Regions from separate parts of the Shinella sp. HZN7 genome, predicted to be linked through region 2. Evidence: riboswitches for the same ligand, from Rfam matches in the RefSeq annotation. Region 2 holds a riboswitch; each other region holds the start of a gene.
The links. Region 2 has a riboswitch for cobalamin ahead of shn_RS04020 (aromatic ring-hydroxylating dioxygenase subunit alpha). Riboswitches for the same ligand answer to the same signal wherever they lie in the genome.
Positions count from the first base shown of each region.

Region 1: linked by a shared signal. The riboswitch ahead of shn_RS19540 (hypothetical protein) and the one ahead of shn_RS04020 (aromatic ring-hydroxylating dioxygenase subunit alpha) in region 2 are both predicted to bind cobalamin.
Region 3: linked by a shared signal. The riboswitch ahead of shn_RS10480 (CbtB-domain containing protein) and the one ahead of shn_RS04020 (aromatic ring-hydroxylating dioxygenase subunit alpha) in region 2 are both predicted to bind cobalamin.
Region 4: linked by a shared signal. The riboswitch ahead of nrdH (glutaredoxin-like protein NrdH) and the one ahead of shn_RS04020 (aromatic ring-hydroxylating dioxygenase subunit alpha) in region 2 are both predicted to bind cobalamin.

Region 1 is NZ_CP015736.1:4,062,276-4,067,928, forward strand. It holds gene shn_RS19535 (GH36-type glycosyl hydrolase domain-containing protein) at 1-2,616, opposite strand, end outside; cobalamin riboswitch at 3,036-3,253, shown strand; gene shn_RS19540 (hypothetical protein) at 3,355-3,570, shown strand; gene metH (methionine synthase) at 3,654-5,653, shown strand, end outside.
Region 2 is NZ_CP015736.1:830,550-836,202, reverse strand. It holds gene shn_RS04030 (glycoside hydrolase family 25 protein) at 1-927, shown strand, start outside; gene shn_RS04025 (hybrid-cluster NAD(P)-dependent oxidoreductase) at 938-2,041, opposite strand; gene shn_RS04020 (aromatic ring-hydroxylating dioxygenase subunit alpha) at 2,043-3,287, opposite strand; cobalamin riboswitch at 3,391-3,589, opposite strand; gene shn_RS04015 (DUF6656 family protein) at 3,888-4,493, shown strand; gene shn_RS04010 (diguanylate cyclase domain-containing protein) at 4,510-5,577, opposite strand.
Region 3 is NZ_CP015736.1:2,168,522-2,174,174, forward strand. It holds gene cobW (cobalamin biosynthesis protein CobW) at 63-1,112, opposite strand; gene cobU (bifunctional adenosylcobinamide kinase/adenosylcobinamide-phosphate guanylyltransferase) at 1,116-1,640, opposite strand; gene shn_RS10475 (CbtA family protein) at 1,642-2,430, opposite strand; gene shn_RS10480 (CbtB-domain containing protein) at 2,443-2,619, opposite strand; cobalamin riboswitch at 2,666-3,033, opposite strand; gene shn_RS10485 (peptidoglycan-binding protein) at 3,113-4,993, opposite strand; gene shn_RS10490 (cobyric acid synthase) at 5,131-5,653, opposite strand, start outside.
Region 4 is NZ_CP015736.1:1,710,448-1,716,100, forward strand. It holds gene metE (5-methyltetrahydropteroyltriglutamate--homocysteine S-methyltransferase) at 1-1,569, shown strand, start outside; gene shn_RS08305 (acyl-CoA thioesterase) at 1,566-2,387, shown strand; cobalamin riboswitch at 2,414-2,632, shown strand; gene nrdH (glutaredoxin-like protein NrdH) at 2,883-3,104, shown strand; gene nrdI (class Ib ribonucleoside-diphosphate reductase assembly flavoprotein NrdI) at 3,114-3,512, shown strand; gene nrdE (class 1b ribonucleoside-diphosphate reductase subunit alpha) at 3,509-5,653, shown strand, end outside.

The DNA.
Region 1 (5,653 bases), 1.4 Mb from region 2:
ATCCGAGATGACCCGGTGCACATGGGCGCGCGCGACAATGTCGTTGCGGCGGGGCATGATGCCGGAAATCAGCGAGAGCGTCGGGGCGACGAAGAGCAGGAAGATCAGCACGAGCTGCCAGATCAGCGCCTGGCGCGGCTCCATGTAGTACCAGCCCATGACGGAGGCGACGAGCCAGCCGACGGGGATGAGGCTGCGGCGCAGGTTGTCGTACATCTTCCAGCGGCCGAGCATGGAAATGCCGCTCGACGGGCCGAAGATATAGGGGATGAGCTGCCAGTCGCCGCGCGCCCAGCGATGCTGGCGCGAGGTTTCGGTGCCGTAGCGCGTCGGGAAGTCCTCGACCAGCTCGACATCCGTCACCAGCGCGCAATGGGCGAGCGAGCCTTCGAGCAGGTCGTGGCTGAGGACGGAATTCTCCTCGATCCGGCCCTTCACCGCCGTCTCGAAGGCATCGACATGGTAGAGGCCCTTGCCGGTGAACGTGCCTTCCCCGACGAAATCCTGGTAGACGTCGGAGACCGTGAAGACATAGGGGTCGATGCCGCGGTCGGCGGAGAAGATGCGCTGGAAGGTCGAGGCTTCCTTGCCCGTCGTCAGCGAGGGGGTGACGCGCGGCTGCAGGATGCTGTAGCCGGCTATGACCTCGCCCTTTTCCGCGTCGATCACCGGGCGGTTGATCGGGTGGTGCAGCTTGCCGACGAGCTTCGTCACCGCATCGCGCATCAGGCGTGTGTCGGAATCGAGCGTCATGACGTATTTCACGTCCGCCGGCACGATGTTGGCGCCCGGCAGGAAGGTGGTGTCGCCGTCGCCGCGCAAGAGCAGATTCAGCTCGTGCAGCTTGCCGCGCTTGCGCTCCCAGCCCATCCAGCAGCCTTCGGAGGGATTGTAGAGGCGGCGGCGGTGTAGCAGGTAGAAACGCGTCCGGCCGTCATAGGCGTAGCGCGCGGAGAGTGTCGCGATCTCGCGCTTGGCGTAGTCGAGCACGTCGAGGTCGGCCGGAGATTCCTCCACCTGGCTGTCGGCCCAGTCGCTGAGCAGCGCGAAATAGATCTCGCCGCGCGGATTGGCGAGGTAGTGCACTTCGAGATTGCGCACCAATTCGTCGACGTGGTCGCGCTTGGAGATCAGACAGGGCACGACGACGAGCGTGCGCGCATCCTCGGGAATGCCATCCTTGAACTCGTAGCCGACGAGGCGCGAGGGCGTGACGAAGAAGGTGACGAGCGTGTTGAACAGGCCCGTCGCCCCCTCCGAAGCGGGCAGGGCGAAAAGCACCAGCATGATCAGCCAGGCGCCATCCGGGATATCGAGCTGGTCGAGGAAATAATAGACCGCGATCATCGCCAGGAGCGTCAGCAGGATGTTCGGGCCGGCGATGGCGAACCAGTCGAGCTTGCGGCCGAAGCGCACGATGCGCTGGACGATCGACGGGCGGTAGCCGATGCGCTTTTCGAGCAGCTTGCGCTTCTTGCCGACGAGGAAGGCCGCGACATTGGCCTCGTAGTCGGGGTCTTCCGCGTGGGCGGCAGCATCTTCCGCCGTCATCGCCAGCGCCGTCTCGGTCACCTCCAGCTCGGTCTTGCCGGAGCGGCGGGCGAAACGCTCGATCGTGTTGCGGTACTTGTTGCGCGAGCCGAAATCGAGGTCGCTGTAGTCGGACCCCTGGCGCAGCGCCTCGTCGAGGCGGCTGACGCTCTCGAACCAGACGGGCCATTCCGTGTCGTCCACCGCACGCAGGCTCTTGATGAGCGAGCTCATCGTCACATTGCCGGAGGACAGGCGGTTGTTCTCCGCGACGATCAGCTCTTCGAGGTCGCTGCCGCGGCTCTCGATCTTGCGTTCCAGCCACTGGATCACCGCGCCGGAGGCCGTCAGGCCATCGCGCAGGCGATAGAGGAGCTGGATCACGAAGGTGTTGTCGTCGATGAAGCTCTCCAGCGACTGGAGATGCGCGATGGACTTTTCCGGATCGTTGAGGCGGATCAGCTCATCGGCCACCTCGTTGGCCTTGAAGCGCATTTTCCGTGAACGCTCGACGCGGCTGGAAATGCGGCGGAGGTTTTCGAGCAGTACGAAGCGGATGAAGGAGGGCAGCGCCCAGAGTTCGCCGATCTTCAGCGCGTCGACCTTCTGGAACCCCTGGACGAAGGCCGTCAGGCCCTCGTGCGAGACGCCGCTATGGGTATGCGCGACATAGAGCCAGGCGAGCGCCAGCGTGCGCGGCATCACCTGCCCTTCGACCTCGATGGTCGGAAGCTGGCGATAGAAGCGGCGCGGAAAATCGCGGCGGACCTCCTGGATCGCCTCTTCGACGACATAGTAGTTGTCGAGCAACCATTCGGCCGCCGGCGTGATCTGGGCGCCCGCCTCGACATCCTTGGCCGTCGCGCGATAGACGCGGAAGATTTCCTTCTCGTTTTCCTTGTGCCGGGCGCGGAACTCGAAGGGCTGGAAGCCGGGCAGCGGCGCGCTCTTGTCGCGCGCCAGGGCCTCACCGCATTCGGCCAGCTCTTCCAGCGTCAGATAGGTGGCGCGGATCGAATCGTTATAGTCGATCTGCTTGGCGTCAGCATCGCGCGAGGCGGCTTGCGGCGTATTGTGAAGGGGCATGTTTCTGATTCTGGATCCGGCCATGTTGAACCATCCGGCAACGGCCTTTGTGCCGAACGGTTTCTTGCGGACAGGCTTCATCTCGGTGCCGCGATCAGCCATGCGACCAAACAGCGCCCCGACGGCGCGGATGGGGTGGACATGGCTCAGGCGACACGCTGGTAGGCATCCTGGCCGCGTGGTGCATGAAAACGGCATTTTTTAGCCGTAAGGACAGAGACTTGCAACATGTCAACAGGACCGGATGGCACAGCATTGACCCTCATTTGCGGTTTTGGTGAATCGCCCGCCCCGCGTAAAGGGCGAGGGGGCGCATAGAACCGGTGGATGCGAAATGCCCGAGGTCGATAAAAGTTCCCAACGCCCTTGTCGCGCCTGTGCATGACCGATCCCGCCATTGACTTGCAGCCTCGCCCAAGCCAGTCTGCCGGCGTCAGGGTCTTCCGAGTCGATCGGCTCGGAGGCTAAGAGGGAAGCCGGTGCGATGCTCCGAAAGGAGCGCCAAGACCGGCGCTGCCCCCGCAACTGTGAACGGCGAGCTGCTGTCGCTCCAGGCCACTGGTGGATATCACCGGGAAGGCGAGACAGACGCGATGACCCGCAAGCCAGGAGACCTGCCCTGACAGTCGTAACGTCCATGGGCGGGGTGTCCCAGTGGTGCGCTTGCTTTTCGCCCTCCGGGCGAAGTTCCAGCAGCGTGCGTCCGGTCATCCCCCAATTTTCCGATTGGGGAAGAAAATGCTTGCCATCACCAATGACGGTCCTTCCGGCACCGGAAAGCCGGAATCCATCTTCATCTCCTGGCTGCTCTGGCAGCCGCGCGGCGCCGACCTTGCCGTCGAGGCGCTGAAGGAGGTGCAGAAACTTTCGCGCTACGAGAAGGTCGATCCGGATATCGCCCGCCTGAAGGCGCTTTTCGCCTCGCTGGCCGGGTCGGATCGGCTGGTGCACTGACCACAGCCGCATAAAGACATATTGACATAAAGATATCTTTATGTGATCTCCGGTGCAGGATTATTGCACCGGAGGGCTTTGCCATGGCCAAATCGCACCTGGACACCCTGTTCGGCCCCGAACTGCCGCCGCGCGACGGACGCGAGATCCTCGCCGCCCTCCAGGCCGCCGCGCGCGAGCGCATCCTCGTGCTCGACGGCGCCATGGGCACGGAAATCCAGACGCTCAAGCTGGTGGAGGAGGATTTCCGCGGCGAGCGCTTCGGCGACTGCGCCTGCCACCAGCAGGGCAACAACGATCTCCTGACGCTGACCCAGCCGGCGGCGATCGAGGACATCCACTATCGCTATGCGCTCGCCGGCGCGGACATCCTGGAAACCAACACCTTCTCCTCCACGACCATCGCCCAGGCCGACTACGGCATGGAGGACATGGTCTACGAACTCAACCGCGACGGCGCGCGCCTTGCCCGCCGCGCCGGCCTCAGGGCCGCCGAGAAGGACGGACGTCGCCGGTTCGTCGCCGGCGCGCTCGGCCCGACGAACCGCACCGCCTCCATCTCGCCGGACGTCAACAATCCCGGCTACCGCGCCGTCACCTTCGACGATCTGCGCATCGCCTATGCCGACCAGGTGCGCGGTCTCATCGACGGCGGCGCCGACATCATCCTCATCGAGACGATCTTCGACACGCTGAACGCCAAGGCGGCGATCTTCGCCACCCGCGCGGTCTTCGAGGAAAAGGGAATCGAACTGCCCGTCATGATCTCGGGCACGATCACTGACCTCTCGGGCCGCACGCTCTCCGGCCAGACGCCGGAGGCCTTCTGGAATTCGGTGCGCCACGCCGAGCCCTTCTCCATCGGCCTCAACTGCGCGCTCGGCGCCAATGCCATGCGCGCCCATCTCGCGGAGATCTCGTCCGTCGCCCAGACCTTCGTCTGCGCCTATCCCAATGCCGGCCTGCCGAACGCCTTCGGCAAATATGACGAAACACCGGAGGAAATGGCCGCCCAGATCGAGGGCTTCATGCGCGATGGCCTCGTCAACATCGTCGGCGGCTGCTGCGGCTCGACGCCGGACCATATCCGCGCCATCGCCGCGGCCGCCGCGCGCCACTCGCCACGCGAAATCCCCGACATCCCGCGCCACATGCGCCTCTCGGGCCTCGAACCCTTCACGCTGACCGAGGCCATCCCCTTCGTGAATGTCGGCGAGCGCACCAACGTCACCGGCTCGGCGAAATTCCGCAAGCTGATCACCGCGGGCGACTATGCCGCGGCGCTCGATGTCGCGCGCGACCAGGTGGCGAACGGCGCGCAGGTCATCGACATCAACATGGACGAGGGCCTGATCGATTCCACAAGGGCAATGGTGGAATATCTCAACCTCATCGCCGCCGAGCCCGACATCGCCCGCGTTCCGGTGATGATCGATTCGTCGAAATGGGAGGTGATCGAGGCGGGCCTGAAATGCGTGCAGGGCAAGCCGCTGGTCAACTCGATCTCGCTGAAGGAGGGCGAAGAAGCCTTCCTGCATCACGCCAAACTGGTGCGCGCCTATGGCGCCGCCGTCGTCGTCATGGCCTTCGACGAGAAGGGCCAGGCCGACACGAAGGCGCGCAAGGTGGAGATCTGCACCCGCGCCTACAGGCTGCTCACCGAAGTCGCCGGCCTTGCGCCTGAAGATATCGTCTTCGACCTCAACATCTTCGCCGTCGCGACGGGCATCGAGGAGCACGACAATTACGGCGTCGACTTCATCGAGGCGACGGTCGAAATCACCGCGACGCTGCCGCATGTCCATGTGTCCGGCGGCGTCTCCAACCTTTCCTTCTCCTTCCGCGGCAACGAGCCGGTGCGGGAAGCCATGCACGCCGTCTTCCTCTACCACGCCATCCAGGCGGGCATGGACATGGGCATCGTCAATGCCGGCCAGCTCGCCGTCTACGATACGATCGAGCCGGAACTGCGCGAGGCCTGCGAGGACGTGGTGCTGAACCGCGCACCGAAGGCCGGCGGCACCGCCACCGAGCGCCTGCTCGACATCGCCGAACGCTTCAAGGGCACTGCCGGCAAGGAAGC
Region 2 (5,653 bases):
CGCATCGCCGGCTTCATCTCCAAGGCCTCCGACGGCCTGCCGGAAAGCTTCAGTTGCAAGGGCGAGCATGGCGGCGACACGGTGGCGCATTGCAAGACCATGTGGCGCAAATATGCGGTGAGCCGCGAGCTCTACCAGACGCGCCGGCTGCTTGCCCGCTCGAAGGGGCTGCTGTGGGGCGCCTATCACCTCGCCCGGCCGGGCAATCCGGTCGACCAGGCCAATCATTTCCTCGACTATGCCAATCCGCAGGACGACGAGATGATGGTGCTGGACATCGAAGGCATCGATCCCGACGCCTACATGTCACTGGAGGATGCCCAGGTCTTCGCCGGCCATATCAGGACGCGCACGGGCCGCTACCCGGTGCTCTACACCAACCATTCGACCGCCCGGCACATCGCGCTCAACCGCGACAAGTACCGCATCCTCTCGCGCCTGCCGCTCTGGTACGCCCGCTACAAGCCCGGCATCGAGGGCGCCTTCCCGATGGGCAACTGGGACAATTACGCGCTCTGGCAATTCTCCGCCGGCGTCAACTGCTCGAAGCGGCGCTGCCCCTACCGGGTGAAGGGCGCGCTGACCGATATCGACGTCAACGTGGCACCGATGACGAAGGCGGCGCTCGGCAAGGCCTGGGCCTTCGGCGAACTCCTGCCGGAAAAGCCCTTCGAGCCCGTCGACGAGATGCTCACCGCCTCCATCCCGGCGGGCGGCGCCTTCAAGGCCACGGTGACGGCCGAAGCCGAAGCCGGCACCGGGGCGCAGACGGTCGGCGCCGTCACGCTCGCCTCGGGTGCGGTGGCCTCGTTCCCCGTCGCCGTGACGGCGGAGGTCCGCGCCGGCATCATGGCGAAGGGCACCGCGACCACCACGCTCGGCCGCCGCCTGGTCGAGGTCACGCCGCTGAACTACCAGGATTTCTGAGGTCCCGTTCCTACGCCTCGATCTGCACATCCCCGATGGGCCGCGAGCAGCAGGCGAGGATGTAGCCCTCCTCGATCTCGTCATCGAGGATGCCGCCATTGTGGCGCATGTCCACCTCGCCCGAAACCTTCATGACCCGGCAGGTGCCGCAAAGGCCACCCTCGCAGGCCGCGCCGATGCGCACGCCCGCAGCGCGCGCCGTCTGCAGGATCGTCTGGCCGGGCGGGCATTGGGCGTCCTTGCCGGCCATGGTGAAGGTCACGGTAGAAACGGCGTTGGCATCGATCTCCTGCTCGCCGGCGCCCGCGCGGATGGCGATCGCCTCCGGGGCGGGCGCGGCGGCCGGCTGGAAGCTCTCCTCGTGGTAGCGGTCCATGTTGAAGCCGCAGACTTTCAGCATGTCGCGCACGCCGCGCATGAAGGGCTCCGGGCCGCAGCAGAAGACGGTGCGGTCGCGGAAATCGGGCGCGAGCAGCGAGAGGCGCGCTGCATCGATCCGGCCACGCAGGCCATGCCAGCCGTCGCGCGGATTGTGCCCCTCGACGACGAAGCCGAGCGCAAGGTTCGGCATCTGGGCGGCGAGGCATTCCAGCTCCGCCTTGAACAAGAGGTCCTCGGGCTTGCGGGCACAGGTGATGAAGGCGACGTCGGACTGCGGCGCGCAATCCGACATCCAGCGCGTCATGGACATCATCGGCGTGACGCCGGAACCCGCCGAGATGAAGAGGTACTTTTCGGCGGGATAGCGCACGAGGGAGAAGTCGCCGAGCGGGCCGAAGGCCTTCAGGCGCATGCCGGGGCGCAGGGTGTCGAACATCCAGCGCGTGCCGATCGAGCCCTTCTGCGCCTTCACCGTCACGGAAACGGAGAAGGGCCGCGAGGGCGTCGAGGAGAGCGTATAGGTCCGCATGACGGGTTCGTCTTCCGACACCGGCAGCTCCAGCGTGACGAACTGGCCCGGCAGGTAGCGGAACCAGTTGTCGCGATCGGAGCGGAAGGTGAAGGTCATCACATCCGATGTCTCCACCGTGGCGGCGATGCATTCCAGCATGTGCTGGCGGTCGTTCCACGGATGAAGCTCGTCAAAGTGGCGGAAATGGCTGGCGATCGTCATGTCAGGCCACCCGCGAGAGCGGCTTTTTGGCGCCGTCGAGCCGGTCGATCATGAAATTCGCATACCATTCGACGAACTGCATGACGCCGCCCTCGTCCTCCGGCGAATAGGGGCCGGGCTGGTAGGCCGGGGAGCGGATGCCGAAGGCGTTTTCCTCGACGATGCGGCGGTCCTGGTCGTTGGTCTCGGTCCAGACATGGGTAAGCTCGTCGAGACGGTAATCGACGCCCTCGACGGCATCCTTGTTGACGAGCCACTTGGTCGTGACCTGCGTCAGCTCGGGGCCGAGCGGTAGCACGCGGAAGGTTATGGCGTGGTCGGCGAGCACGTGGTTCCACGTCGTCGGGTAGTGGAACAGCAGGAGCGTGCCGATATGGCTTTCCAGGACATCGTTGGAGAGCGGTCGCTGGACGGCGCGGGCACCGGACATGGTGTAGCTTTCGGCCTCCTGGATGAGCGGCATGCGCGCGGCGCGGAACTGGCCGGTCGGCGACATGCGGAATTCGCTCGGCAGGCCCGCCGCCTCGCATTTTTCCCAGTGCGCGGCGATGACGGGATCGTCCTTGGCACCCTGCACGCCGGTGGCGCTCGGGGCTTCCGGATAGGTGCGGCAGAGTTCGGGATGGTTGGCGGCGCAATGGTAGCACTCGCGGTTGTTCTCCCAGACGAGCTTCCAGTTGCCCTTCTCGACGATCGTGCTTTCGAAGGCGACCTTCGTCTCGCCGAGACGGTGACGGGCGAGATAGGGCTCGACCAGCGCGCGGAAGGCGGAGAAATCCGGCGCCTCGTCGGCGAGGCAGATGAAGATATAGCCGCCGACGGTTTCGCAGTGCACGCGCTTCAGGCCGTGCTGGCTCTTGTCGAAATCCTCGGCCATGTGACGGGCGAAGAGCAGCGAGCCATCCAGTTCGTAGGTCCACTGGTGATAGGGACAGACGAGCTTTGCGGAGGATCCCCGGTGCTGCGTGCAGACGCGCGAGCCGCGGTGGCGGCAGGAATTGTGCAGGGCGCGCACGGTGCCCGTGCGGTCGCGGGTGATGACGACGGGGTAGTCGCCGACCTGCACGGTGAAATAGTTGCCGGCCTTCGGGATCTCGCAGTCATGGCCGATGAACAGCCAGTCGCGATACCAGATCGTCTCCAGGTCCAGCTTGTAATGGTCGGGGTCGATGTAGAAGGCCTGCTCGAGGCTGTGGCCCTCGCGCCGGTTCTTGAGCTTGCGGAGCACGTCGCTGCTGATGTCCATGCCGGATCCTCGATATCAAATTGGGGATGAGGCGCACGGAAGGAGACGGCATCCGGGCGCGGGGGCGCACGGACTGCACGCTTCCCGGCCGCCCGCCGCAGCCAGTCACGATCACACCCAAGGCTGGTTTCCGGGCTCAGGAGCGTCCTTCCGGACCATCGCGGCGCCTTCCCGGACCTTTCCGTCCAGTGGCGTCTCGCCGCGCTTTTCTCCTCCACCGTTGCGGGGGCAGCGCCGGATTTCAACCGGCTTCCCAATTCTCCGCTCTTCGTCAGAACGGCACCTCGAGTGTTCTTATCTAAGCGCAAGATTCAGCAAACGACATGTCAGATAGCGACATGCCATTCCGATTTGACGACAGGAGACAAACGATGCCCGGCGAGATGTTCACGGTTGTTACTGCATATATTTCAATCAATTATGCCAAAATAACAGGCACCAAAGCCACGCCAGGGGCAACCTGGCGGGCGCGCCGACACAATTGTCATATTGCGACCCATCCGAAACATGCGGAAAAAGAGGGAGCGGCCCGGCAAGGAATGTTTAACGCCGTTTCCATAAACTTCACCGCATCGGGGCGTGAGGATGGAGTGCCGGCGCGTGCAGCAAACCAAGTTCCGTTATTACGACGCGGTCGCCTACAAGCGCGCGAACCAGCCGAAACCGGCCGTCCATACCGAGTTCCTGCGCACCGGCCGCATCGACCGGAACACAAGCTGGAGCCCGAGCGAGAAGCGATATCTCAGCTACCATGAGGTGGCCGAGCGCACCGGCCGCAAGCTGGAGAATGCCGGCATTGTCACGCATGACCGCATCAACGGCTTCCATCAGTCGATCCGCTTTCCCAAGCTGATCTTCCACCGTACGCTCGCCCGGACGCCGCATCTCGGTTATTGCCACATCACCGTCGCCAATTCCCGCTTCGCGGAATTCGAGAACGTGCAATGGGCCTTCTACATGGCCAATTTCTTCGCCGAGATCGGCGAGGAGGAACAGTTCTTCGCCGATATCTCGAAGAAGGCGGGGCGCATGTATTTCGCCGTCGCCATCACGCCGGCCGAGGAGGAAGGCCGGCTGCAGATCGACCGCAAGGTGCGCGGCAACGGCGTGCTCTTCCGCACCGACGATCCGAAGCTCGCCATGAAGAACGTGCTCATGCTCGGCGCACGCGACGAGGCGCTGCGCAAGATCATCCGCGCGCTTTAGGCTCCCTCCCCCTCCATCAGGCGGGCCGGTAGATCAGCCATTCCTTGCCGGCAGGCACCTCGTCGCCGCGGCCGTAGACGACGATCTGGTCGCCGCCCGCGCTGCGTGCCTCCGCCAGCGCGCGCTCGCAGGCCGAGGAAAGGTCGAGCGCGCTGTCGGCGCTCTCCGTCATGCACACGCCCGCCGAAAGCGTCAGGTGGCCGAGATTGCGGCCGGTGCGCGGATCGCGCAGCGCCACCGTCTGGAAGGCGGCGCGCAGGAGGTCGATCAGCCGTGTCACCTCGCCCGCATCGGCGGTGTGGAACACGAAGCCGAAGCGCAGGCCGTCGAAGCGCACGGCAAGCTCGCCGGCCGGGAAGGCCTGGCGGATGAGGCCACCATAGAAGGTGACGAGATGGTCCGATAGGGCCTCGATCTGGCCGGGGGAGAAGCGGCGCTCGGCATCCACCTCGGCAATGGCAACGCCGCAGAGCATCGGCAGGGAGGGATTGGCATAGACGCGGGCGAGCGCCTTGTTGAAGGCGCGGCGGTTGCCGAGCTTGGTCGGCGGATCGACGAACTTCATCGCCTCGAACTCCGCCATCTCCTTCTGGATGCCGTCCATGACGGCCGATTGCGCGGCAACCTTCTCCGCCATTTCCGCCGTGTGGGTGACGCGCAGTTCCGTTGCGCGCTGCAGCGCCTCCAGCGAGGAGCCGAGCGCGCCCTCCCCGAGGCTGCCGGCATCGCGGATGACCTGCGAGGCCTCGCCGATCAGGCGGCCGTAATCCGACAGCGAGCTGCGCTCCTGGCTGAGCAGGTCCATGAAATTGGCCATCTCGTTGCTGATGGCGCCGGCCGAGCGCTGCAGCACGCCTGCCTCGTGGTGGTGCGGCAGGTATTTGCGGCCGAGTTCGTCGAGCGCGGCTTGCGTCTTGTATTTGCCGAGCGCGATGAAGTCGCGCACCAGATCGGGATTGCAGCCGGCATAGGCCTCGTAGACCAGCTCGTAATTGCGCGGCAGCCCGTCTATGCCCATCTGCTTCATGGCCGTTGCGACGCGCAAGGCGATGTCGGTCGTCGAGGATTTCTTGTGCGCCATCATTGCGAACCTGCTGCTGGATCTTTCAACCTTCCATAGCAGCCACCGCTTTCGGCCGATCTAATCCGGTCGCTCGCAT
Region 3 (5,653 bases), 1.3 Mb from region 2:
AAAAAGGCCAAACCGTACCTGAAACGCCGAGGAAGGGAACCGCCGCATGCTCATGCCGAAACTCACACCGCCGCGGCGATGGCCGCGCGCACGGCGGCCTCGTCCATGTCGTGCAGGCCGATGACGACGAGGCGGGTGCCGCGGGTCTCGCCGGGGGCCCAGGCGCGCTCGAAATAGTGGTCGATGCGGCTGCCGACGGCCTGGACGAGCAGGCGCAGCGGCTTGCCGGGCACGTCGGCGAAGCCCTTGACGCGCAGCACGTCATGTTCGGCGATCACGCCCTTGAGGCGCTCGATGAAGGCGGCCGGCTCGGCGATGGCGGGCAGCTCGACGACGAAGCTGTCGAATTCGTCGTGGTCGTGCTCCTCGCCGTTCTCGTGCTCCAGTTCGTGGTGCGACTTGCGGTTGGCGATGTCGTCCTCCGTGCCGACGCCGAGGCCGAGCAGCACGGCGGCGGCGACCTCGCCGTTCTTCGCCTCGATCATCGAGGGCTTGCGGGCGGTGCGGGAGGCGACCTCGTCACGCACCGACTTCAGGCCGTCGGCATCGATCAGGTCGGTCTTGTTGAGCACGATGAGGTCGGCGGCGGTGAGCTGGTCCTCGAACAGTTCTTCCAGCGGGCTTTCATGGTCGAGGTTTTCGTCTTCAACGCGCAGCGCATCCACCTTGTCGTGATCGTCGGCAAAGCGGCCGGCGGCGACGGCGGCGCTGTCGACCACGGTGATGACGCCGTCGACCGTCACCTGCGTCTTGATCTCCGGCCAGTTGAAGGCGGCGACGAGCGGCTGCGGCAGGGCAAGGCCCGAGGTCTCGATGACGATGTGGTCCGGCCGGTTCTCCCGCTCCAGGAGCTTCGTCATGGTGGGGATGAAGTCGTCGGCGACGGTGCAGCAGATGCAGCCGTTGGTGAGCTCGATGATATCGTCCTCGCTGCAGGCCTCCGCGCCGCAGCCCTTCAGCACGTCGCCGTCGACGCCGAGATCGCCGAACTCGTTGATGATGAGCGCGATGCGTTTCCCCCCCGCATTCTGCAGGAGGTTGCGGATCATCGTCGTCTTGCCCGCGCCGAGGAAGCCGGTGATGACGGTGGCGGGGATCTTCTGTTGCAGCATGGCTCAACCCTTCATTTTCAGCGGCAGTCCGGCCGCGACAAAATAGACTTCAGGCACGAGGGCGGCGACCTGCTGGTGCAGCCGCCCGGCATGGTCGCGGAATTCGCGCGCCATGCGATTGTCAGGCACGATGCCGAGGCCGACCTCGTTGGAGACGAGGACGATGCGGCCGGGCGCCTGCCGGATGGCCTCCAGGAGGCCGGAGGATTCGGCGGCGATGTCCCGCTCTTCCAGCATCAGGTTCGTCACCCACAGCGTCAGGCAGTCGACGAGCACGGCCCTGTCGGCCCGCGCCACGTCCCTTATGCGCGCGGCGAGCGCCAGCGGCTCCTCATGCGTCTGCCAGCCATCGCCGCGATCCTCCCGGTGCCTTGCGATGCGCGCGCGCATCTCGTCGTCGAAGGCGCGGCCGGTGGCGATATAATGACGCGAGAGGCCGGTCTTAGCGACCAGCCTCTCGGCAAAAGCGGATTTTCCGGAACGCGCACCGCCCAGAACCAGGACGGCTCCGGGCGATGTCGATGTCATGTCAGGCAGCCTTGGCGATCTTCTCGTTGGCAAAGCCGAGCGAGAGGCCGAGCACGATCCAGAAGAACAGGGTCGTGGCCAGGGCGGCGACGGCGAATTCCGCGCCGAGCACGGCCGGAACGTTGCTGGAGATGTCGCCCGGCTGCGGCGCGCCATAGACCTGCGGCGCCGCGATCAGCACGATGCCGATGACCTTGGCGACGATGTTCTGCTTGAGGAACAGCAGGTAGAGGCCGGCCGCCGACAGGATGACGGTCGCGATCCACCAGACCTGGCGGTCGCCGAGATCGGCGGCGGGGAAGCCCGGAAGCTCCGGCGGCAGGCCGATGGCCGGCAGCATGTGCACGGCAAGCCACCCCGCCGCGCCCCAGAGCGCGCCGTTCGCCACCGTGATCGGATGGCCGGAAACGAGGCTGAGGCCGGCGAGCAGCAGGCCGAAGCCGGCGCCCGTGACGAGGTTGGCGAGCAGCGTGCCGGAGAACCGGCTCATGCCGAACATGATGCCGCCCTCCTCGTGGTCCTCGCCCTCGTGGGCATAGGCGACGGAGACCGGCGAGAGCGCCGAGGCGACGTCCAGGATGACCGCGCCGAGCGAAGAATGGTCCTGCGTCTGGGCGGCGCCTTCCGTGCCGGGCGTCGTGCCTTCCGCGGCGGGCGCGGCTTCGTCGCCGCCCTCGAACTCCTCGGCATGCAGGATGAGCGGAACGACACGGGCCTCCTGGGCGGCCGTCATCAGCACGCCGGAGAACAGCCCGGCCACCAGGGCGGCCAGGAGATAACGAACGATCATGTCAAGAACTCCTTAGTGGCAGGGAAAGCCGTAGGAGTGACGCGTATCGTGGGCCGTGTCGTGCAGCACGGCGGAATTCGCAAGGCCGGCACCGAAGACCAGGAAGGCGCCGAGCAGGAGAGCGAGGACACCGGCGACGAGACGATCGTTTGCGGAAAGGGTAACAGAAGACGTAGTCGAAACAGCCATGACAACCTCCGTGCAGGCAGCGGGGAAACCTCCCCAGGTCGGACGAAATGCCCTTACATTGGCTGGCAGGTCTCCTGGCTCGCAGCGTCCGGCGTCCAAAACGCCTGCGGGGCACCCTCGCCTTCCCAGGCTCCGGCATCGCGAAAAGGCGGACGATTCGTAGAGAAAGAGGCGTCCAACCTCTGCTGATCGCGATGCCACCCAGTGGCTTTTCCGGCTGGTCGTCAAGACGCGGGGCGAAGGCACCATTGCCCCTTTCCGCGCAGATCCTCCCGTCCGGATGGGCGTCCCTCGCCACTCTACAGTCGCGGGGTCGGCCGTGATTGCAGCGCCCTGATTGGGTCCGCCGCGTCACATTCCCATTTACTCCCCGATCCGTTTCCGGATCCGGGAACCATCCAATATTCCGGATGATTATGCTTCCGCCCCTGCGAAGTCAATCGACCGGCAGCGTCATCACCTGTGCTGAAACCGCCGTCCGGCCGTCGCGATCTCAATAGCCGGGGATGATCACCACGCCACCGCCGCCATTGTAATAGCCGTCGTCGCGGTAGTAGCGCTCGTAATAGCCGTCGACCGGGCCTTCGAGCACGTCATAGTCCTGCTGGTAGCGGCGCTGGCGATTCTGCCGGGCCTCGGCATATTGCGCCGCCTGCCGGAGGGCGCGGTACTGCTGGCGGGAGAGGTAACCGTCGGCGCGGTAACCGGACGAGCCCTGCCAGGCGGCGATCGCGGCGCGGGTGCGCGAGCCGAAGACGCCGTCGACGCCATAGGTGTTGAAGCCGAGCATGCTCAGCCAGCGCTGCGCCTGCACGCGGGTCGATCGATCCATATAGGCCTCGCGGCGATCGACGACCGGCTGCTCGGCCTTGCGCTCGGTCTCGACGGTGGCCGTTTCGCTTTCCTGCTTCGGCTTGGCCGCCTGCCGGGCCGTGTCTGCCAGCGCCGCAAGGCGCTCGCGCGCATCAGCGACGAAGCGGCCGTCCGGATATGCGTCGAGATAGGCGCGGAAGGCCTTTTCCGAACCGTCGAGCACGGCCTTCTGGAAGGTCTCCTCCTCGCGTTTCGCCGCATCGTCGGCCTGTTCTACGGCAAGGCCGCGGTTCTTCGTGTCCGCGTCCTGCGCTTCGTTTTCGCGGGCCGCGGTGTCGTTCGCCTGCGCGGCCCGTTCGGCGGCGGCCGCTTCCTCGGCGCGTTTTTCGGCTTCCTCGGCAAGGCGGGCCGCCTCGGCAGCCTTGGCCTCGGCGTCGGCAGCGGCCTTGGCGGCTTCCGCCTTCAGCCGTTCCACCTCGGCGGCCTTTTCCTCTGCAAGCTTGCGGGCAGCGGCGGCCTCCTCCTCGATCCGCGCCTTCTCGGCCGCGGCAGCCTTTTCCGCTTCTACGCGCCGGGTCTCGGCCTCGCGCCGGGCAGCGGCTTCCTCCTCCGCACGCGCCTTTTCCGCGGCGGCGGCCTCTTCGGCCTTCTGGCGCTCGGCCTCGGCCTTCAGGCGGGCGGCTTCCTCCGCCTTGGCCTTCTCGGCAGCGGCAGCGGCCTCCGCCTTCAGCCGCTCGGCCTCGGCGGCCTGCTCCTCGGCAAGCTTGCGGGCGGCCGCTTCCTTCTCTTCCGTCTCCGCCTTCAGGCGGGCGGCCTCTTCGGCGCGGGCCTTTTCCGCCGCAGCGGCTTCCGCGCGCGCCTTCTCCTCGGCCGCAGCCTTTTCCTCGGCAAGCTTGCGCGCCGCGGCGGCTTCCTCCGCCTTCTTGGCGTCCGCTTCCGCCTTCAGCCGCGCCGCCTCCGCCTCGGCTTTCACCTTCTCGGCTTCCGCCGCTTTCTGCGCGTCCTCTTCGGCCTTCAGGCGCGCGGCTTCCGCCTCGGCCTTCGCCTTCTCGGCGTCCGCCACCTTCCGCGCCTCTTCCTCCGCCTTCACACGCGCCGCTTCCGCATCCGCCTTGGCTTTCTCGGCTTCTGCGGTCTTGCGGGCCTCTTCTTCGGCCTTGGCCTTTTCCGCGGCAGCCTGTTCCTCAGCCTTCGCCTTTTCGGCGGCCGCCGCCGCGTCGGCCTTGGCCTTGGCATCCGCCTCGGCCTGCTCGGAGGCGCCCGTCGCCGGCTTCGCCTTGGCGGCGGCCTGCAGTTCGGCGATGCGCAGGCGCGCCATGGAGGCGAAGGTACCGTTCGGATATTGCTTCAGATAGCCTTCATATTGCGCGACATCGCTGCCGGCCGAGACCTTCTGCCAGAGCGAGAACTCCTCTTCCCAGCGTTTGCCGGCGCTGCCGGCCTCCTTGCCGGTCGCAGCCTGGGCAAAGGCGACCGCCGGCTGGCCGGCGAGCGACAACCCGACGATGCCGGCAATGCCGAGCCGCACCAGAACGGAGCGTGCGAGAGGTCCAGAACCCATATATCCCACCCTTTCGGATCGCGCGAAGGCGCAAGCGCCCGGCGATCCCGGGCGGATTTCCGTCACTCCTCGCACCGAATTCTGGCGCAACTTTGGTGCGGCAGGCCGGCAGCGGAGGAACCCGATGTCTGAACGTTTCAGAAGGCCGGTTTAATCAGGCCATCGAGCCAGCGCGGATCGAGAACCGCCTCCAGCTCCGCCGCCACGCCGTCGAGCGCCGCATCGACGCTCGCCCGGTAATCGAAGCCGCCGCCCTCGATGCCGAAATCGGCAAGCAGCCCGGCGCGATAGGCGTCGCTCGACAGAAGGCCGTGCAGATAGGTGCCCATCACCCGCCCGTCGGGCGAGAGCGCGCCGTCCGGCCGCCCGTCGATGCTGACGGAGGGACGCAGCGCATCCGGCCCGGTGGTGCGGCCGAGATGGATCTCATAGCCTTCGAGCGGCACGTCATATTGCAGCGAGCGGGCCGTGCTGTTGCGCACAGTCTTTTCCGGCGCCATCTCGGTCTCGACCGCCAGCAGGCCGAGCCCCTCGACCTCCCGTTCACTGCCCTCGATGCCGAGCGGGTCGGTGACACGGCTACCGAGCATCTGGTAGCCGCCGCAGATGCCGATGACCCGGCCGCCGCGGCGCATGTGCAGGGCAAGGTCGCGGTCCCAG
Region 4 (5,653 bases), 880 kb from region 2:
GACAATCTCGAAGCGGCCGCCGCGCTTCCGGTGGCCGGCCTTCACATCGATCTCGCGCGCGCCCCGGAACAGCTCGACGCGGTCGCAAGGACGGTGCGGGCCGATCAGGTCCTGTCGCTCGGCGTCATCGACGGGCGCAACATCTGGCGTGCCGATCTTGCCGCCATTCTCGATCGGCTGGCGCCGGTCGTCGCCGCACGCGGGGCCGATGCCGTCGCGGTCGCGGCTTCCTGCTCGCTGCTGCATGTGCCGATCGACCTGGAGCTTGAAACCGCGCTGGATGCGGACCTCAGGACCTGGCTTGCCTTCGCCACGCAGAAGCTCGGCGAGCTTGCAACGCTCGGCAGGGGACTGGCGCAAGGCAAGGATGCCGTGCGGGAAGCGGTGAACGATGCCGCGCAGGCGATTGCCGCCCGCGCCTCCTCCCCGAAGGTGACGGATCCGCTCGTCCGGGGGCGCGTCGCCGGTATCGACGCGGGCATGAAGACGCGTGCAAGCGCTTTCGAGGACCGCCGCGCGGCGCAGGCGGATGCCATCGCCTTGCCGCTCTTCCCCACGACGACCATCGGTTCGTTCCCGCAGACCAGCGATGTCCGCAAGGCGCGCTCGGCCCATGCCGGGGGCGCGCTGAGCTACAAGGACTACGAGGCCTTCCTGCGCAGGGAAACGGCGGCCGCCATCCGCTGGCAGGAGGAGATCGGCCTCGACGTGCTGGTGCACGGCGAGTTCGAGCGCAACGACATGGTGCAGTATTTCGGCGAGCAGCTTTCCGGCTTCGCCTTCACCCGGCATGCCTGGGTGCAGAGCTACGGCTCGCGCTACGTCCGCCCGCCGATCATCTTCGGCGACGTCTCGCGCCCGAACCCGATGACCGTGCGCTGGTGGCAATATGCGCAGTCGCTCACCCGCAAGCCGGTGAAGGGCATGCTGACCGGGCCGGTGACCATCCTCAACTGGTCCTTCGTGCGGGACGACATACCGCGCAGCGAAACGTGCCGGCAGATCGCGCTTGCCATCCGCGACGAGGTGTCGGACCTCGAAAAGGCCGGCGCGAAGATGATCCAGATCGACGAGGCCGCCCTTCGCGAAGGCCTGCCGCTCCGCCACAAGGACTGGCGGCACTATCTGGACTGGGCGGTCGAAGCCTTCCGCCTGTGCTCCAGCGGCGTGGCGGACGGAACCCAGATCCACACCCATATGTGCTACTCGGAGTTCAACGACATCATCCCGGCCATCGCGGCGATGGATGCCGACGTGATCTCCATCGAGACCTCGCGCTCGAAGATGGAGCTTCTCGATGCGTTCCGGAACTTCCGGTATCCGAACGAGATCGGCCCCGGCGTCTACGACATCCACTCGCCGCGCGTGCCCGGGACCGAGGAGATGACCGGTCTCCTGTCGCTCGCCCGCCAGCGCCTTCAGGATCGCCAGCTCTGGGTCAATCCGGATTGCGGCCTCAAGACCCGCAAGTGGGAGGAGGTGAGGCCGGCGCTCGTCAACATGGTCGAGGCCGCTCGGCGCCTGCGCGATGCCGACGGCCCGCAGGACGCCGCGGTGACGGCGCGATGAGCCGCGCGCTCGAAGACACGGCGGTGCCGGGAGCGATCCCGGCACCGCCCAGCCGTCTCATCGCCCTGGTCTTTCCCGGCGATACGAACCATCACGGAACGCTCTTCGGCGGCGCGGGGCTCGCGCTGATGGACCGTATCGCCTTCATCGCCGCCACCCGCCACGGGCGCGTGCCTTTCGTGACGGCGTCCGTCGATCGCGTCGATTTCCAGGCCCCGGCGCGTGTCGGGGAACTGGTCGAACTCGTGGCACGCGTCACGCGCGTCGGCCGCAAATCCATGACGGTGGAGGTGGAGATGGTGGCCGAGGGCCTCGTCAGCGGCGAGCGGCGGCTGTGCACGCGGGGCAGCTTCAGCATGGTCGCCGTTCCGCCGCCGCATGCAGCGCCGGGCTGGTGCCTTCCGCCCGTGGCGGCGGTGCGGGAGGAGGCCGGCCTCGGCCCATGCGCGAGCGACATCGTTTTCGCCGACCAGGCGAACAGTTTCGGCCGCATGTTCGGCGGCGAGGCGCTCGCCGCCATGACCAGGGCGGCCTTCGTCGCGGCGACACGCCACGGCCGGCGCATCACGGTGCTCGCCGCTTCGGAACGGGTCGATTTCCGCGCGCCGGTCGCGGTGGGGGCGATCGTGGACACCGTCGCGACCGTCGTTCGCGTCGGGCGCACGTCGATGACCGTCGCGGTCGAACTGTGGTCGGAAGACCTGATGAGCGGCGCGCGCGCCTGCACGGCGAAGGGCCGCTTCGTCATGGTCGCGGTGGACGGCCGGGACCGGCCCGTTCCCGTCCGCCGTGACGAAACCGTTGATAAGCCATCATAGTGATTGACGCATTTTTTACCTCGTCTACTATATCTTGTGTTCGAGGTTCCTTCGATTCGAGAGGATCGAAGGCTAAGACGGGAATCCGGGGCGGCCATGATGGCCGCGATTGTCCGGAGCTGCCCCCGCAACTGTAAGCGGCGAGCATTCGTTCGAATAAGCCACTGAGGCGCCAATGCCTTGGGAAGGCGAACGGATGCGGCGACCCGCAAGCCAGGAGACCTGCCTCGTCCATGAACGTCCACGGGCGGGGTGTCCGGATGGCGAGCGTCGGGCTGCGGAAGGATGCCGCCCCGCCGTCTCCCCGATACCCTGCTGCAATGTCTCGGGGTGAGGTCATGTCGATCCTGTTTCCAGTTCCTCCGCGCGAGTAGGCGGCGCCCCGCGCCCGGCCGTCGGCAGACAGCCGCCCGTACCCTTTGAAATTCATCGCACGGCCATCGGCGGATGGCCGAACGATTTCCCATGCCTGATTGAAAAAAAACGAGGAAAGCCATGTCGATCACCGTCTATTCCAAGCCCGCCTGCGTCCAGTGCACCGCGACCACCCGCGCGCTCGACCGCCAGGGCATCGACTACAGCATCGTCGATATCTCCGAGAATGCCGAGGCCTTCGCCCTCGTGCAGGGCCTCGGCTACCGCCAGGTTCCGGTGGTCATTGCCGGCGAGCGGCATTGGGCCGGCTTTCGCCCGGACATGATCAGCGCGCTCGCCTGAGCCGGGGCCATGGCCGGGCTCGTCTATTTCTCCAGCCGGTCGGAAAATACCCGCCGCTTCGTGGCAAGGCTCGGCATCGACGCCCTGCGCCTGCCGGTCGATGCGGCGGAGGAACCGCCGGAAGTCGAGGAGCCCTTCGTGCTGGTCTCGCCGACCTATGGCGGGGGCGGGGAGAAGGGGGCGGTGCCGAAACCGGTCATCCGCTTCCTCAACAATCCGCGCAACCGAAGCCTGATCCGCGGCGTGATCGCGGCGGGCAACACCAATTTCGGCACGGGATACGCCGTCGCGGGCAACATCATCGCCGCGAAATGCGCCGTGCCGTTCCTCTACCGTTTCGAACTGCTCGGCACGGATGAGGACGTCGACAACGTCAGACAGGGACTGGAACGATTTTGGACACGATGAACTCTTTGGTGCCGCGCACGGGCGAGAAGCCGGCGAAGGTCCCGGAAATCACGGCGCTGGACTACCACGCGCTGAACGCGATGCTGAACCTCTACGACGAGGAGGGGAAGATCCAGCTCGACAAGGACAGGCAGGCGGCCAAGCAGTATTTCCTCCAGCACGTCAACCAGAACACCGTGTTCTTCCATAACCTCCGGGAGAAACTCGATTATCTGGTGACGGAGGGCTATTACGAGCAGGAGGTGCTCGACCAGTATGCCTTCAATTTCGTGCGCGATCTCTTCGACCGCGCCTACGACAAGAAGTTCCGCTTCCCGACCTTCCTCGGGGCGTTCAAGTACTACACGTCCTATACGCTGAAGACCTTCGACGGGAAGCGTTACCTGGAGCGCTACGAGGACCGCGTCTGCATGGTGGCGCTGACGCTGGCGCGCGGCAGCGAGGCGCTTGCCCGCGACCTCGTCGACGAGATCATGTCCGGCCGCTTCCAGCCGGCGACGCCCACCTTCCTCAATGCGGGCAAGAAGCAGCGCGGCGAGCTCGTGTCCTGCTTCCTGCTGCGCGTGGAGGACAATATGGAGAGCATCGGCCGCTCGATCAATTCGGCCCTCCAGCTTTCCAAGCGGGGCGGGGGCGTGGCGCTGTCGCTCACCAACCTTCGCGAGATGGGGGCGCCGATCAAGCAGATCGAGAACCAGTCCTCCGGCGTCATCCCCGTCATGAAGCTCCTGGAGGATTCGTTCTCCTACGCCAACCAGCTCGGCGCACGGCAGGGGGCTGGCGCGGTCTATCTCCACGCCCATCATCCTGACATCATGCGCTTCCTCGACACCAAGCGCGAGAATGCGGACGAGAAGATCCGCATCAAGACGCTGTCGCTCGGCGTCGTCATTCCCGACATCACCTTCGAGCTCGCCCGCAACAACGAGGACATGTACCTCTTCTCGCCGCATGACGTGGAGCGAGTCTACGGCGTGCCCTTCACCGAGATCTCGGTGACGGAAAAGTACCGCGAGATGGTCGAGGACGGCCGCATCCGCAAGAAGAAGATCAAGGCGCGCGACTTCTTCCAGATCATCGCCGAGATCCAGTTCGAGTCGGGCTATCCCTACATCATGTTCGAGGACACGGTGAACCGGGAAAACCCCATCGCCGGCCGCATCACCATGAGCAATCTCTGCTCGGAAATCCTGCAGGTCAGCGAGGCGAGCGAATTCAACGACGACCTGTCCTACGCCAGGATGGGCAAGGACATCTCCTGCAATCTCGGCTCGCTCAACATCGCCGCCGCGATGGACTCGCCGGATTTCGGCCAGACCATCGAGACGTCCATCCGCGCGCTGACGGCTGTTTCCGAGATGAGCCACATCTCCTCGGTTCCCTCTATCGAGAAGGGCAATGACGACAGCCACGCCATCGGCCTCGGCCAGATGAACCTGCACGGCTACCTCGCCCGCGAGCGCATCTTCTACGGCTCGCAGGAAGGCATCGACTTCACCAACATCTATTTCTACACGGTGACCTACCACGCCATCCGCGCCTCGAACCGGCTGGCGGTGGAGAAGGGCGTCAGCTTCAAGGGCTTCGAGAACTCGAAATACGCCTCCGGCGACTATTTCGACAAATATACCGAGGCCGAATGGCTGCCGGCGACGGAAAAGGTGAAGGCGCTCTTCGAAACGGCCGGCATCCATGTTCCGACCCGGGAGGACTGGCTGGAGCTGAAGGCCGCGGTCATGCAGGGCGGGCTCTACAACCAGAACCTCCAGGCCGTGCCGCCGACGGGGTCGATCTCCTATATCAACCACTCCACGTCCTCGATCCATCCGATCGTCTCGAAGATCGAGATCCGCAAGGAGGGCAAGATCGGCCGCGTCTACTACCCGGCCGCCTACCTGACCAACGACAATCTCGATTATTACCAGGACGCCTACGAGATCGGCCCGGAGAAGATCATCGACACCTATGCGGCGGCGACGCAGCATGTCGACCAGGGCCTGTCGCTGACGCTGTTCTTCCGCGACACGGCGACGACGCGCGACATCAACCGGGCGCAGATCTACGCCTGGAAGAAGGGCATCAAGACCATCTACTACATCCGCCTTCGCCAGATGGCGCTGTCCGGCACGGAAGTGCAGGGC